3 regions of the Cupriavidus sp. UYPR2.512 genome follow, and region 2 is predicted to be linked to each of the others. Evidence: predicted binding sites of a transcription regulator. Region 2 holds the regulator's gene; each other region holds the start of a gene.
What was found. The regulator sigma-54, encoded in region 2, starts transcription at its own class of promoters, with help from an activator protein. The targets are predictions, from matches to a motif close to TGGCANGNAANCTGCTTT.
Positions count from the first base shown of each region.

Region 1: the regulator sigma-54 is predicted to act here: its motif matches at 1,800-1,817, upstream of A3A5_RS0127940 (ethanolamine ammonia-lyase subunit EutB).
Region 3: the regulator sigma-54 is predicted to act here: its motif matches at 3,575-3,592, upstream of nifE (nitrogenase iron-molybdenum cofactor biosynthesis protein NifE).

Region 1 is NZ_KB903161.1:31,373-36,884, reverse strand. Features, by position in the region: gene A3A5_RS0127950 (FadR/GntR family transcriptional regulator) at 1-707, shown strand, start outside; gene A3A5_RS0127945 (AI-2E family transporter) at 753-1,790, opposite strand; gene A3A5_RS0127940 (ethanolamine ammonia-lyase subunit EutB) at 1,995-3,377, shown strand; gene eutC (ethanolamine ammonia-lyase subunit EutC) at 3,388-4,173, shown strand; gene A3A5_RS0127930 (aminoacyl-tRNA deacylase) at 4,270-4,743, opposite strand; gene A3A5_RS0127925 (LysR family transcriptional regulator) at 4,823-5,512, opposite strand, start outside.
Region 2 is NZ_KB902909.1:41,879-47,390, reverse strand. Features, by position in the region: gene hprK (HPr(Ser) kinase/phosphatase) at 1-944, opposite strand, end outside; gene ptsN (PTS IIA-like nitrogen regulatory protein PtsN) at 1,024-1,479, opposite strand; gene hpf (ribosome hibernation-promoting factor, HPF/YfiA family) at 1,934-2,284, opposite strand; gene A3A5_RS0110210 (RNA polymerase factor sigma-54) at 2,333-3,814, opposite strand; gene lptB (LPS export ABC transporter ATP-binding protein) at 3,949-4,749, opposite strand; gene lptA (lipopolysaccharide transport periplasmic protein LptA) at 4,807-5,457, opposite strand.
Region 3 is NZ_KB902889.1:445-5,956, reverse strand. Features, by position in the region: gene A3A5_RS44555 (CCE_0567 family metalloprotein) at 1-148, opposite strand, end outside; partial or broken gene nifX (nitrogen fixation protein NifX) at 233-637, opposite strand; gene nifN (nitrogenase iron-molybdenum cofactor biosynthesis protein NifN) at 686-2,041, opposite strand; gene nifE (nitrogenase iron-molybdenum cofactor biosynthesis protein NifE) at 2,057-3,541, opposite strand; gene nifA (nif-specific transcriptional activator NifA) at 3,791-5,434, opposite strand.

The DNA of each region.
Region 1 (5,512 bases), on a different contig from region 2:
GGCACGGGCGCACCCGTGGACGCGTGGAGTCGGTCATGCGCCGGATCGAGACCGCGCTGCTCGACGGCACCTGGCCGCCCGGCACGCGGCTGCCGGCCGAGCGGGTGCTGGCCGGGCAATACGAGGTGGCGCGCAACACCGTGCGCGAGGCGATCCAGCGGCTGGCCGCGCGCGGCCTGCTGCAGAGCCGGCGCGGTGCCGGGGTCTACGCCACCGACCAGCTGCGCGCCGGCATTGCCTCGCCCTGGGGCCAGCTGGTGGCCGACCACCCCGCGCTGCGCGACGACATCCTGGAGTTCCGCCGCGTGCTGGAGGGCGCGACTGCGTATTTTGCGGCGCTGCGCGCGGATGCCGCCGATGTGAAGCGGATTCGCGCCCTGATGGCTGAACTGGAACGCGCGCGTGCCGCCGACGACAAGCAGGCGGAGGCCGATGCCGATGCGCAACTGCATGACGCCATCGCCAAGGCCTCGCACAACACCATGTTCCTGCACTTGCATACCAGCGTGATCGGCATGCTGCGCGAGCACATCACCATCAACGGCACCGGCCTGCGCGAACAGGACGACGGCGCGTCAGACCTGCTGTTGCTGCAGCACCGCACGCTGTGCGATGCGATTTGCGCGCGCCGCCCGGAAGAGGCGCGCACCGCCATGCAGACCCATATCGACTTCGTGCGCAGCCGGGTGGAGCAGGACGGCGCCTGAACAGGAATTGGTCCTACCACCGTTGCGGCATGCCGGCTGCGGCACTCAGACCAGCCCGGCGCCGGCCAGCTCCCGCTTCAGGTAGGCATAAAAGATCGGTCCGGCGATCACGCCCGGGATGCCGTACAGCGTTTCCATCAGCAGCATCACCATCAGCAGTTCCCACGCGGCGGCCTGGATGCGCGCACCGATGATGCGCGCGTTCAGGAAGTATTCCAGCTTGTGGACCACCACCAGGAACACCAGCGACGCCGCCGCGATCGGCAGCGACACCGACAGCGATGCGATCACGATGGCGGTGTTGGAGATCAGGTTGCCCAGCACCGGCAGCAGCCCGGCGATGAAGGTGATGACCACCAGCGTCTTGGTCAGCGGCAGGTGCACGCCAAAGAGCGGCAGCACCAGCAGCAGGTAGATTGCGGTCAGCACGGTGTTGATGGTGGAGATCTGGATCTGCGCAAAGATGAACTGCGAGAACGCCTGCTGCAGCGTGCGCGCGCGCTTCACCAGCGCTGCGGCCAGGGGCCGGCGGTTGGGGCGCGCCACCGCGCGGTACAGCGCCACCATTGCGCCGATCACCAGCCCGATCAGGATATGCACCAGCGTACGCAGCACTTCGGCACCCAGCTTCTGCGCCATGGCGACGTGCTCGCGCAGCGTCGCGATCAGGGTGTTGGCCAGTTCGTCCACGCCGTTGGGCAGCGCATCACTTAGCCACGGCGGCATCTGCCCGCGCGAGCGGGCGATGATGTCTGCCGCATGGTTGAGCAGCGCGTCCAGGGTATTGCCCTCGCCACTGACAAAGCGCACCAGCCCCCAGCCCGCCAGCGTCAGCCCCAGCAGGATCACCGCCGACAGGATGGCCACGGCCAGGGCGTCGTGGCGCTGGTGCAGGCGCTTCAGGCGCGGCGCCAGCACGTCCACCAGCGAGTACAGCAGCAGCCCGGACAGCAATGCCGCCACCAGGTTGGCGTGGAGCACGGTCCAGAGCGCGAGGGCGGTCAGCAGGTAGGCGACGGTGCCGACGCTGTACCACGCGGCCGGGAGCAGGCGCGGGGTGGTGGTCGGGTCGGGGTCTTTCATCGGGGTCTCCGGCATGCAATTTGCTCAAATTTATTCTGAATTCTCGCCGATCCAGATGTTGGTCCTGAGTCAGGCCCGTGTGCGCTGACGCGATGTTGGCATAACGGCACACACAAAGGCTGTCTATATTAGGGGGAATCGTGCCCGGCAAGGCGCCCGGCGCACCGCTGTCATCGTTTTCGCCAGAGCCCAGGAACGGAACGCATGGCCTACACCCACACCATCGGCACCCACCGCCACGTCTTTGCCGACCTGCGCACGCTGCTGGCCCGGGCCAGCCCGGCGCGTTCCGGCGACGCGCTGGCGGGCGTTGCCGCGGCCAGCGAGCAGGAGCGGATGGCCGCGCGGCTGGCGCTGGCAGAGGTGCCGCTCAAGCAGTTCCTGACCGAGGCGCTGGTGCCGTACGAGGAAGACGAGGTCACGCGCCTGATCCTGGACCGGCACGATGGCGCGGCCTTTGCCGCCATCGGCGCCACCACCGTGGGCGACCTGCGCAACTGGCTGCTGCTGCATGAAACCGACAGCGCCACGCTGGCGCGGGTGGCGCCGGGCATCACCCCGGAGATGGCCGCCGCGGTCAGCAAGCTGATGCGCAACCAGGACCTGGTGGCGGTGGCGCGCAAGTGCCAGGTGGTCACGCGCTTTCGCAGCACGGTGGGGCTGCCGGGCCGGCTCTCGGTGCGGCTGCAGCCCAATCACCCGACCGACGATCCCAAGGGCATTGCCGCGTCGATCATCGACGGGCTGCTCTATGGCTGCGGCGATGCCACCATCGGCGTCAACCCGGCCTCGGACAACCTGGGCGCCATCGTCTCGCTGCTGCGCATGATCGATGAACTGCGCAGCCGCTTCGACATCCCCACGCAGTCCTGCGTGCTGACCCATGTCACCAACACCCTGCGCGCGATCGGGCAGGGCGCGCCGGTCGACCTGGTGTTCCAGTCCGTGGCCGGCAGCGAGCGCGCCAACGCGGCCTTCGGCATCAGCCTGTCGCTGCTGGCCGAGGCGCACGACGCCGCGCAGGCGCTGGCGCGCGGCACCGTTGGCGACAACCTGATGTACTTCGAGACCGGGCAGGGCAGCGCGCTGTCGGCCAACGCGCACCACGGCGTCGACCAGCAGACCATGGAGGCGCGCGCCTACGCGGTGGCGCGCGCGTTCTCGCCGCTGCTGGTCAATACGGTGGTGGGCTTTATCGGTCCAGAATACCTGTACGACGGCAAGCAGATCATCCGCGCCGGGCTGGAAGACCACTTCTGCGGCAAGCTGATGGGGGTGCCGATGGGCTGCGACGTCTGCTACACCAACCATGCCGAGGCCGACCAGGACGACATGGACACGCTGCTGACGCTGTTCGGCGTGGCCGGCATCAATTTCATCATGGGCGTGCCCGGCGCCGACGACATTATGCTGAACTACCAGAGCACCTCGTTCCACGATGCGCTGTACCTGCGCGAGGTGCTGGGGCTGCGCCCCGCGCCGGAGTTCGAGGCCTGGCTGCAGCGCATGGGCATTGCCGATGCCAGCGGCAGGCTGCTCGAGCCCGCCGCGCGCCAGCCGCTGCTGCAGATGGCCCACAGCCTGTAAGGTACAGCCGATGACGGCCAGACGCCCACCTCCCGCCGATCCTGCCAACGCCGATGCCGGCCCCTGGCAACGCCTGCGCCAGTTCACGCGCGCGCGCGTAGCGCTGGGCCGTACCGGCCACAGCCAGACCACCGATGCGGTACTGGCTTTCGGGCTGGCCCATGCGCAGGCGCGCGATGCGGTGCACTTGCCGCTGGACGTGGGCGCGGTCACCGCGGCGCTGGATGCGGCGGGGGTGCCGAACCTCGCCGTGCACAGCGCGGCGCCGGACCGCGCGCACTACCTGCGTCGCCCCGACCTGGGCCGGCGCCTGGACGATGCCAGCCGCGCGCGGCTGGCCGCGGCACGGCCGGGCGAGGCACCCGATGTGGTGTTCGTGGTTGCCGACGGCCTGTCCGCGCTGGCCACGCAGACGCACGCGCTGCCGTTGCTCGATGCCACCCGCCCGCGCTTGCCGCAGGCATGGCGCATCGGCCCGGTGGTGGTGGCCGAGCAGTCGCGCGTGGCGCTGGGCGACGAGATCGGCGAGCTGCTTGGCGCGCGCCAGGTGGTGATGCTGATCGGCGAACGGCCGGGCCTGAGCTCGCCCGACAGCCTTGGCATCTACCTGACCCATGCGCCGCGCACCGGCCGCACCGATGCCGAGCGCAACTGCATCTCCAACGTGCGCCCCGAAGGCCTGCCGTATGCGCAGGCCGCCGACCGGCTGGCCTTCCTGCTGCGCGGCGCGGCGGCATTGGGCCGCTCGGGCGTGGACCTGAAGGACGACAGCGTACCGGCCTTGCCTGAAGGCTGAATCGTCTGCATCACCCGCCCGCCAGCATGCAAAACGGCCACCACGCGGGTTCGCAACCCGCATGGTGGCCGTCTAGTGGCCAATAAAAAGCGCCGCTTACATCATGCGGCGCGAGAACTGCCCGTGCCCAGCGTCCGACATCAGCTGCGAGAACTGCTCGCCGCTCATGTGCACCAGTTCCTGGTGGTCGCCGCCTTCGAAATACACGTCGGGCTGCGCCATCAGGCTGTCGTCCACATAGGTCTGCATGCCGTAGGCCATCGCCACCGGCGGAATCGCGCCGAGGTCGCAATCCTTGAAGATCTCGCGGATTTCGTCCTCATGCGCCAGCACCAGGTTGCGCCCGGTCTGTTCGCAGATGGCGGCCATGTGCAGATGGTGGCTTGAAGGAATCACGGCGGCGACATAGCCGCGGTCATCCTCCAGCAACAGCGTCTTGGCCAGCCGGTCCCCGGGAACATGCGCGGCCTCGGCAGTGGCCATGCTGCTGAGGGTGTAGGGGTGGCGGATGATGTCGTACTGGGTATTCTTGCTGCTCAGGCAGCTTGCAAGCGTGCTGGCCAGGGCCATGGTAGCTCCTCAGGTGCGGATGCGCCGACGGTTATCCTTGTGCTCCTACTATAGTCCGTGGCGCCGCTGCTGAAGGCGCCTAGCGGTGCAGCCGCGGCCACACTGCCTGCAGCTCGGTCTTCAGGAAGTTCAGCAGGTAGCGCGTGGCCAGCGTCTGGTAGCGGTTGGGCATGGTCAGCATGTAGAGCTTGCTGCCGAACACGCTGATGCGGTAGTCGCACAGCAGCGGCACCAGCGCACCGCTGTCCAGTTCCGCACCGATCGCATAGATCGGGAAGATGCCGATGCCCAGGCCCGCCAGCACCGCCTCTTTCAGGAAGGCAAAGTTCTCGGAGGTGAGCGTGGGCTCCAGCACCACCTGCTCACGGATCTCACCACCATCGCCACTGTGCCGCGTGCCCGTTGCCTTGAGCTTCTGGCCCTCGGGCGACGCGCATACGAACGCATGCCCCAGCAGCCCGGCCAGCGCTTGCGGCGCCGGGTGGCCGGCCAGGTACGCGGGCGATGCGCACACGATCCAGTCGACTTCGCCGATCTCCGTGGCGACCACCGAATCCGGCGGCGTGGAGATGATGCGCAGCGCCACTTCCACGTCCTCGGACACCAGATTGTGCACGCGGTTGTCGAAGACCACGTCGAGCGTGATGTCGGGATAGCGCTGCTTGAACAGCACCAGCAGCGGCGACAGCAGCGAATGGCCCAGCCCGGTGGGCACCGAGAGCCGCACATGGCCCTTCAGGCTCTTGCCCATATTGCTGATCAGCGCATT
Region 2 (5,512 bases):
ACCGCATCGGCCTGCATCGCGGCGCGCTGCCGGTCCATGAAGTCGCGCAGCGTATCGATGCCGCGCAAGCGCAGGATGGTGTTGCGCACCGCGGCCTCGACCAGTACGGCCAGGTTGCGGCCGGCCGCCACCTGGATCTTGACCATGTGGATCGGCAGGCCCAGCACGTCCAGGTATTGCGAATCGAGCGGCAGCCGCTCGAACTCGCCGTCGTTGCGGCGCACCAACTGCACCACCAGCTTGATCTTCATCTTCCGGCGCACCGCGGTCTCACCGAAGATGGTCTTGATGTCGAGCAGGCCCAGGCCGCGTACTTCAAGCAGGTTCTGCAGCAGCGGCGGGCAGCGGCCTTCGATGAAATCCGGCCCCAGGCGCACGAAGTCCACCGCATCGTCGGCGACCAGCCCGTGGCCGCGCGAGATCAGTTCCAGGCCCAGTTCGCTCTTGCCCAGGCCCGATTCGCCCATGATCAGCACGCCCATGCCCAGGATGTCGAGGAATACCCCGTGCATGGTCACGCGCGGCGCGGAGATGCGCGACAGGTACAGGCGCAGGTGGTCGATCACCGCGGCCGACGACACCGGCGTGGTGAACAGCGGCGTGGACGAGCGCGTGCAGCGCAGCTCCAGGTCGGGCGGCGGCTCCATGCCGTCGGCGATCACCAGGAAGGGCGGCTCCAGCAGGATCAGCTCGCCCATCTGGCGCTTGCGGGTCTCGTCGTCCAGCCGCTGGTAATAAGTGATCTCAGGCTTGCCGAGCACCTGGATGCGGTTGGGGTGGATCAGGTTCAGGTGGCCCACCAGGTCGGCGGCTGAGGTGGCTTCGCGGGCGAACTCCACGTCGAAGGCGCGGTCCGCGCCCTCCAGGCCGGCCACCCACGAGAGTTTGATGTCGGCTGCGTTGTCGTCGAAGATGGACTGGGAGGTGACGCCGGTGAGTTCCATGCGCTATGACTGGTGGGGCGGTTTGCGAAGCGCCTGGCGCCTGCCCGGTCTGGTGCCGGCCCGCTTGGGGATCAGGGGATCAGGGATGCCATGCGATCAGCAACTGATGGACGGCATCGGGCGTGGGCAGCGTGGCCAGCCCTTCACGCATGTCGCGGTCGGAAAGCAGTTGCGCGATTTCTGACAGGATTTCCAGGTGTTGCTGCGTAGCCTGTTCGGGCACCAGCAGGAAGATCAGCAGCGATACCGGCTTGCCATCCGGCGATTCGAACGGAATCGGCTCGGCCAGGCGCATGAAGGCGGCCAGCGGCTGCTTCAGGCCCTTGATGCGGCCGTGCGGGATCGCCACGCCGGCGCCCAGGCCGGTGGATCCCAGCGACTCGCGCGCGAACAGGTTGTCCGTCACGATGGCGCGCGCCACGCCATGGTTGTTCTCGAAGAGGAGCCCGGCCTGCTCGAATACACGCTTCTTGCTGGTGACGCTGACGTCGAGGTTGATGTTGCCGGGTGGCAGCAATTTGGCCAAACGATTCATGGGCGATGCGCAGGATTTCAGTTAGCGGGCGGATCGTTCCGCCGGGCAGGGGCTGGCTCCGGGGCTGCCGTTGGCCTGGCCGGAGGCGTCCGGCCCATTATAGAGCAGCGACTACCCCCGCATTGTGCAGCGCAGCGGAGCAAGCCGGTGCAGAACGATACATAGTGATGCAATCGTGCCTCCGGGCCGGGAGCCGGCGCACCGGTGTGGGGCGCGGCCAGGATTCCCTCTCTTTGTATGGCGCAGCATACACCTTGGCGCCGCGCTTGCGAACACTCTTGCCCATTCGGGTGAAAAGCGTTGGCTCCGGCGCCACAGCCGGGCCGCACCACCAGTGCGGGCGCGGCATGCCGGCGGCAACCCGGATCGCGAGGGCGCAAAAAAGCCGCGCTTGGTGCGCGGCTTGCCTGTTGAATCCTGATTCAGCAGCCCGCTGCGGGGCTGCCGGGCACGGTCATTGCTGCATTTGCGCTGCGGCCATCTGGTACTTGACCGCTTCGCGGTCGTGGCCTTGCACGCGATCCTTGTAGCGGATCACCTGACGGTCCAGCTTGTCGACGAGTGCGTCGATCGCTGCATATAGGTCTTCGTGATGCGCCTCGACAAAGATGTCCTTGCCCTTGAGATGTAGATTGATTTCCGCGTACTGCCGCCGGTCCTTTTCCTTGTGGTTGTCGACAGAGAGCAGCACGCTAACGCCAATGACCTGATCGAAATGCCTGACGATTCGCTCCAGCTTCGTTTCCACGTACTCACGCAGAGGGGGCGTGATGTCCAGGTGGTGTCCACTGATCTTGAAGTTCATAGCGCTTCTCCTTCTGAAAGAGCCTCACCAGGCAGGCGGTGGGCTCGGCTACAAAGACTTGCGGAGATTGACTGCGGGGATCTTCAGGGCTTCGCGATACTTGGCAACAGTGCGGCGCGCAACAACAAAGCCTTGCTCACCCAGCAGTTCGGCAATGCGACTGTCGGAAAGGGGATTCCTCGGGTCTTCGGCTCCTATCAGTTGCTTGATCAAGGCGCGGATGGCCGTTGATGAAGCCGCGCCACCGGTTTCGGTGGACACGTGGCTGCCGAAGAAGTACTTCAGTTCGAAAGTACCCATCGGCGTTGCCATGTATTTATTGGTCGTCACCCGGGAGATGGTTGACTCGTGTAAACCCAGTGTATCGGCAATCTCCCGCAAAACCAAGGGGCGCATGGCGATTTCGCCGTGGCTGAAAAAGTTCTTTTGACGCTCGACAATGGCCTGCGAGACACGCAGGATTGTGTCGAACCTTTGCTGGATGTTCTTGATCAGCCAGCGAGCTTCCTGCAGCTTCTGCTGCAGCCCGGCCGTGCCGGACTCACCCTTCGCGCCACGCAGGATCTGTGCATACATATCATTGATGCGCAGCCTCGGCATCACATCCGGATTGAGCTGCGCGATCCAGCCGCCGCCGCTCTTGCGCACGAACACGTCCGGCACCACGAAGTCGGCCTCCGGGCGGCTGTATGCATGGCCGGGGTAGGGCGCCAGCGAGCGGATCAGTTCGTGTGCGGACTTCAGCGCCACTTCATCGACCTGCAACGCCTTCTTCAGCCGCGTGTAGTCGCGTACTGCCAGCAACTCGAGGTGGTTGGTGACGATGTTCAGTGCCAGTTCGCGCTGCGGGTGCGTCAGGCGCCGCAACTGCAGGCCCAGGCATTCGGCGGCGTTGCGCGCGCCCACGCCGGGCGGGTCGAAGCTCTGCAGCAGCGTAAGAACTGCGTGGACTTCCTCGATCTCGAACTCGAGTTCTTCCGGCAACTCCGTGCAGATCTCCTCAAGCGATGCGCTCAGGTAGCCATCGTCGTCGAGCGATTCGATCAGGAAGATGGCCAGGCCCTTGTCGCGTGTCGAGATCTTCAGCGGCGTGAGCTGCTCCATCAGGTACTCGCGCAGCGTGGGCTCGGCTTCGCGCAGCTGCATCGGTGTTTTTTCGTCCTCGTCGCCCTGGGGGCGGCGGGCAAAGTCGTCCAGGCTCCAGTCGCCGCTGCCATAGTCGTCGCCGTTGCCGCTGTCGCCATAGCTGTCATCGTCACCCGCGCCGTCGGCGCGGGCGTCGCCATTGCCCTGGGGCTCTGCCGGGGCGGGCGCCGGTGCGCTCTGCAGGTTCACCGAGCCGTCGGGCGCAACGCGCAGCGGGCTTTCAATCCAGTCGTTCTCGCGCTCGAGCAGCGGGTTTTCCGTCAGCGCCTGTTCGACCTCTTGCTGCAGTTCCAGCGTGGAGAGCTGCAGCAGCCGGATCGACTGCTGCAGTTGCGGGGTCAGGGCCAGATGCTGGGAAAGGCGGAGCTGTAGCGACGGTTTCATGCGACCTATTCTATGCGCATCTTTCCGTTGTTGGAACGGAAATTGCTATCGCTTGTGCGGTCTGATCGCCGCTGGCTGTGGGAGGTCCCACGCGCGCCCGCGAAGAGGCCTGCCGCTCCGGGCAGGCCGCTGCATCACATGCGGAAGTTCTCGCCCAGGTAGACGCGCCGCACTGCGTCATTGGCGATGATTTCCTCGGGCTGGCCCGCGGCCAGCACCGTGCCTTCGCTGATGATGTAGGCGTGGTCGCAGATGCCGAGCGTCTCACGCACGTTGTGGTCAGTGATCAGCACGCCGATATTGCGTGCCTTGAGGAAGCTGACGATGCGCTGGATCTCGCCCACGGCGATCGGGTCCACGCCGGCGAAGGGTTCGTCCAGCAGGATGAAGCGCGGCGACGACGCCAGCGCGCGCGCGATTTCCACGCGGCGGCGCTCACCGCCCGACAGCGACAGCGCCGGGTTGTTGCGCAGGTGCGCGATCTGCAGGTCGTCCAGCAATGTATCCAGGCGGCGCTCGATCTCGGCCTTGGCCAGAGGCTTGCCCTTGTCCAGCTGCAGCTCCAGCACCGCGCGGATGTTCTCTTCGACATTGAGCTTGCGGAACACCGAGGCTTCCTGCGGCAGGTACGACAGCCCCATGCGCGCGCGCTCATGGATCGGCAGGCCGCTGATGTGATCGCCGTCGAGCACAATATCGCCTTCGTCCAGCGCCACCAGGCCCACGATCATGTAGAACGACGTGGTCTTGCCCGCGCCGTTGGGGCCGAGCAGGCCGACCACCTCGCCGCTCTTCACGTCGAGCGAGACGTCCTTGACCACCGTGCGCGAGCCATAGCGCTTCTTCAGGTGGCGCACGACCAGCGTGCTGCCCCCGGGAAGGATCGAGGAGGCTTCGACGGAAGGCTTGTCGGCGATGGTTGCGGTATCGGTCATAGGCACAGTCAGGCGTTCAGGCGTTTCTGGCGCGGGCAGGCAGGCCGGCGCCAGGCGTCAGGGTTTGTTGGCAGGCGCGGGCGCCGGCTTCAGGTCCAGCGGCGAGCCGCCGCTGCCCGTGGCGCCGGCCTTCTGGTCCTGGCGCGGCGACAGCACCGCGCGCACGCGGCCGGACGGATTGGCGGCCGCGGCGTCGCCACTACCGCCGCCGGCGGCCGTGTAGAACTCCTTGCGGCTGTCGTAGGTCAGCACCGCGCCGCGGATCTCGTCGACCTGCTTGGCACCCTGCAGGCGCGCCATGCGGGCATTGCCGATCAGCTTGGAGTACTCCTGCTTGCCGTCGTACTCGATGCGGTCGCCCCAGCCGTCGATGTATTCGTCGACGCCTTCACGCTTCTGCCGGATGTAGGCCTGCTTGCCCGGCTTGGCGGTGGCCACCGCGAACTGGTAGCCCTCGGGGTCGGTGCGCAGTTCGGCGGCGTCGGACTTCAGAATCATGGTGCCCTTGGTCAGCACCACGTTGCCGCTCAGCGTATAGATCTGCTTGACGTCGTCGTAGCTGGCGTTGTCCGCCTCCAGCACCATCGGCTTGTCGCGGTCCGCGCGCTCGGCCAGGGCGGGCTGGGCCAGCAGGCCGAAGGCCATGGCCAGGGCGAGCAGGGCCGGGGCGGTGCGTCGACGGGACGATGTCGTCAGGGAAGCAGTCATGTTGGCAGGGGTTGCTTGAGGGCGTCTGGGTACGTTGGTGCGGGTTCGTGCGGAC
Region 3 (5,512 bases), on a different contig from region 2:
GGATTTCGTGGCAGCGTCTGGCAACGATTAGGATTTTCTCCCAACTAGCCGGCAACTCTTCGGATAGATCATGTAGATCCATCTTGGCTTGCACAGCCAGCGCATTCAGTTTTTTTAAGCGCGCTTTTTCTTCCTCAGGATCCTTTATCTTACCTTCCCTGCCAGGTTCCGTACCGAGCACTATGTGGCGCGAAGCGAAGTCGTCTTCTTTGCAATAGGCGCGGCTATCGGGCAACTCGTCGTCCGCTGCAAAATCGTATGACGTGCCAACGTCCTTCTTAATCGCCTTCCTTAACCACGGCGGCGGTGTTCCCTTTAACACTTCCTGGACCTTTCTCAAAATCACCTCAATCGGCTCTGCCTGTGCCACCTTGACAGGATGGATCTTCAACGCAACCACGCGCGCCGCCCCAGCGCCTCCAATTGCTGCAACGTACAAGATCGCGCAGTCACGGATGACTTCGAGCCTTCGCCCCAACTTTTCTTCGTTGCCATGCTTCTGCGGCGTGTCGCTGAAATCGAAAACCTCGATAAACTTGTGCCCCGCCGCTGTCACGTCGTAGACCACGATATTCTTAGCCCACCCGAAGTGCGCGTCAACATGCACCTTATCTTGCGTGGCGAATGCGATTTTCATGCATGCTCTCCTTGTGGAATCACTTAGTGGCTGGACGGAATCTCGGCATCAGATCCGGGAACTTGCCACAATACGATGGAGGCTCGCGGGCAGAGGCCAATCGCTCGGTGCGCGGTATTTAATCTGCTCGAGCATCAGGTTTGCAAACTCGAAGATCAGTTCCATTGTGCCTCGATAGCCAATTTGACACCGATGTGCGTTTCCCACGCGGTCGAACACAGGGAAGCCTATGCGCATCAGCGGCTTGCCGAGTCGCGCGGCCATCTGCCGTCCATGCGAATGAGTAATTAGCACATCGCAATTGCCACCCGCGCGCTCCATGTCCTCCAGGTCCCCCAGCACCACTTCGCTTGCGGGCAATAGTGCGTGCGCGGCAGATGCAGTCGTGCTGACGCAGACCGACAATTCGGCCCCCATCTCGTGCAGCAGTGAACCAATCGAAAGGAGCAGGTCAGGCTCCGCACCGATTGCTACCTTTATGCCACCCGTGTAGAAGTGGCTGTCTAGCATTGCATCCAGCAGTTGGTTACGCTGCCGCCGGTACTTTCCTGGAATAGCTCGGCCTGACAACTGCGCAAGAAGCCGCAGCAGCCGGTCGTTGGGCTCCAGTCCCGTGAGGCGTTCGAAGATTTCGAATGGCGTGCCAGCTATTGCCTGTAACGCTCGCGCACCAGCGCGAGTTTGCTCCCCAATGCCGATTGTGAAAGAGGATGCACCGGCAGCGTGGATTTGATCGAGCGTAGTCCCGCCCTGCGTTGTACCCCGCCATTCTGAAGCAAGATGACCATCAAGCGAACCGGAAATGTCTGGGAGGATTATTGGGTCTAGGCCAAATGTATCGACTATCGCGCGCAGCTCTTCAATATCACGTGGCGACAAATGGCTACCGGGCAACACGTTAATTTGTCGATGAATAGTAGGCAGTGGCTTGACTAGTGCCATCACAATCGCCGACACAGCCTTGCTGTAACCGTCCTCGAAGGCGCCAGCGTAATCTGGCGTCGAGACGTACACAATTTCCGTATCGATCAGTTCTGGGTTACGCCTGCGTATCATTTTAAGATAACCACCAAGATCCTCGCCAGTGGTCTCGGTGAGACCCGTCGAGCAGACTACAACGATTCTTGGCGCCTCACGCTTGCGAATATTAAGCAACGCTGTCTCGACATTGTCATATCCACCCAACACGGCAGAGACTTCATCCATCGCTGAAGTCTGCAGCGGGATAGCTTCCTTGAAATGTCGCACAAGCAACACCAAGCCAAACGACGTGCAGCCTTGCGAGCCGTGCATCATAGGCACGCAGGCGTCGAGTCCCATAGCCGCATAGCTGGCACCGAGTGGCTGGCTTGTTTTTAACGGGTTTACCGTGCACGCTTTTTCAGATTTGACCACGATAGCCAAAATATCTCCCCCCTCTTAAGGCGCCGGAACGGGCCGAGGTGCGCTCACTGGATTCTGCAGCGGCTTTGTGTGCAGAGTACACTCCCCCTGGCTGGAATCGCTTAACCAAATGGCTTCATCGTCGTCATGCCACGGCGCGGGAATGCGCACCTGTTGCCAGACCGGGTTACAAATGGCGCGGTCAATCTCATGCACCAACTCAACGATGCCTTCATATCCGGCATACGGATGATGGCGCTCTTGATTAACGTCGAGCCAAGGCATGCGCGCCTTCAATGCGACAAACTGTGACCGTCCCCCGGACAGCATGATGTCGGCCTTCGCGTCGCGCAACATCTTGTACATCTCACGCGCCGTCATGTTGTCAAACATGAACGCGTCCTGTCCCATGATCCCCTTGATTCTTTCTTTGTCCTCCTTGGTGCTCTTCTTCACGCTTGTGCCAATGATTTCAAGGCCGGCCTCCTGCAACGCAGCTACAACTGACCAGGATTTCACCCCCCCGGTGATAAGTAGCGCACGTTTGCCTTCAAGACGCTCACGGTACGACGCAATCCGTTCCCATGCGCGCCTCTCCTCAGCTTGAATCAAGCGCTCCGTACGGGCTAGCAGCTCTTCGGATGCCCCTCGCTGTACCAACAGACTTGCGATCTGGCGGAGCGCATTGCTCATGTCGCCAATGCCATAGAATGAGCACTCAAAGTATGGAATGCCATAGCGCTGCTGCATCTTCGTTGCGACATGGACCATCGACTTCGAACACACCACCATGTTAGCTCTCGCGCGGTGCGCACTTGTAATGTCGCTGTATCGACCATCGCCAGTGATGCACGACAAAAACCGGATGCCAAGCGCGTCAAAGAGCGGTTTCACTTGCCATAACTCGCCTGACAGGTTGTACTCACCGATGACGTTGATGTCTGTCGGCGTTGTGTATGCCGGCTCATGGGTACCTATGACATAATTCAAAAGCGCCTCGCCGCCAAGTTTGTTGCCGAAGTTTTTTGATCCAGAGAACCCGGGTGCGTGGACCGGTATGACGGGCCTGCTGAACTTTTCTGAAGCCTGCTTGCACACTGCGTCTATGTCATCACCGATCAATGCAGTAACGCACGTCTGATAAACAAAGACCGCTGGCGGATCGTACTTTTCAATGATCTCGCGCACGCTACTGAATAGGCGCCTCTCACCGCCATAGATCACGTCGAACTCATTGATGTCAGTAGTGAAGCCGGTGCGGTAAAGTGTTGGCCCTGATGACGCCGCGTGGCGATTGTCCCAGGAGTTGCCTTCGCATGCGATCGGCCCATGCACGAGGTGGGCCACGTCAGCCACGGGCTGGAGTGCAATTTTCGCACCGTCGAATGCGCAGCCGCCAGCGGCCGCCCCCGGCAAGAGCTGCCTCGAACAGCCCTGCTTACGCCGCTCCTCGCTCTTTGCCCGGTTCGTCGCACAACCAGGTTGGTCGAAAAGATCGGCGGCCCTCGCCTTGCGCAACATATTTGACTCCTTACACTCTGCGGTTCACGAAGGGCAGCAAGTTGCGTACCATCATCGCAGGCGAGGATTTACCGCTATGCGGCCCCTGCGCGCACGCCGCAATTGTCGTTGTTGGATGCTCCTGCGACAAAGTTGGAACCGATTCCGACACTGTGCAGTCACGCAAGAGTAAACTCCTCTGCGTGTTTTCAGTTTTCACAGATTTCGGTGATAGGTCTGCGGGAAGCGTACACAGCGCATTTGTTGCCATCAGAAACGACGAAGCTCGATACCGTGCTTACGCAGTGCGTAACCAATCTGCCGTGGCGTAATGCCCAAGAGCCGTGCCGCCTTTGCCTGCACCCAGCCACAGCGCTCCATCGCCCAAACGAGTCGCTCTCGCTCACCTTGAGGTCTGTCGTTCTTGCTCGGCACGGTGAATCTGTTGCTATCGTGACTTGCATCTTCGATGACGACCGCAGCGGCCTCTTCGCTCCCAGTAGCGTTTGACGAGCGGTCAGGACGTACGGCATCTTCTCGCTCGATGTGATGCAACCCTTTTGTTAGACACCGATCCATCTCACAGAGGAATGAGAGCCGATCGATCGAATCTTGGAGTGCCATCGTCGCAGTCCTCTCAACGCAGTTCTCCAACTCCCGCACGTTACCAGCCCAGTAGCAATCCGAAAGCACGCGCAATGCTTCATCGGTGAAGCGCAGCGACCTGCTGTTGTCACGGTTAAATCGATCTAAGAAGTATTGGGCTAAGGCCGGAATGTCCTCACGGCGCTCACGTAGCGGCGGCAGACGAATGCTCACCACGTTGATGCGATAATACAGATCTGCGCGGAATTCACCCTCCTTCACCATTCGTTCAAGGTTACGATTTGTCGCAACGATTAGCCTCACATCAACCCTTACAGGTGTTGACCCACCTACGCGTTCGAACTCTCGTTCTTGCAGAACCCGCAAGAGCTTCGCCTGGAAGGATGGCGAAATGTCGCCAATCTCATCGAGAAATAGTGTGCCGCCGTGCGCTAGTTCGAATCGGCCTTTTCGTTGAGATTGCGCGCCAGTAAACGCGCCCTTCTCATGGCCAAACAGTTCGCTTTCCAAGAGTGTCTCTGAAAGCGCCGCGCAATTCACCGAAACAAATGGCTGATCCTTACGCTGAGACAAGCTATAGATTGCGCGTGCGATCAACTCCTTGCCCGTTCCGCTTTCACCCCTCAATAGTACTGTCGCCCTCGCTGGCGCGACCTGATGAACTTGCGCAAATACCCGCTGCATCGAGAAGGAACGGCCCACCGCATTATCAATATTGCGCGAAGGGAGATGCTCCTTCTGTGGACGTCTATATGCCTGCCCCGTGTTATCGCCTTTGTGGATGCCATCGCGATTAAGCAGCAGCGCTTGCCCCATAGGCGCTGCAACGACTTTCATGAGTTGGAGATCGCTGGCAAAAGCACGCTTTCCGTCTGGATTCTCACAAAACGCGACTAGAACACCAAGGGGTCGCCCTTCATGTCGGATTGGAGTTCCCAGGAGAGCGATATGCCCACCGTCTAATTCATTAACAGCTCCGAAACCGCCCGCGAGAAGCGGTTCGTCGTGCAACTCGGGCACAATAACAGGCGAATCACTCGAATGAATCCGTCCCACAATCCCCTCATCGGGTAAAAAACGCGCGCGCTCTCGCCAGCCCTCTGAAAGCCCCGTGGAACAAAAGCCAGTCAGATATCCGCCTGGCTCCACGACGGCGATGAACGCGGAGCGCCATCCTAGCGCATATGAAAGATAACGCAGGGATCTGTCCAACGTCTGTTCGGCATCCCGCGACGAGACTAGCGTCTGCACTACCTCGTACACCAAATCGAAATCGTTAGCACTCTCGCTAGCATAGAAATGCGGCATGGATTCAAACTCCCGGGATAACTTGTCAACGCCTTCGGCAGACGCGAGGTCGACATAACGACGCATCATTTGGCGCCG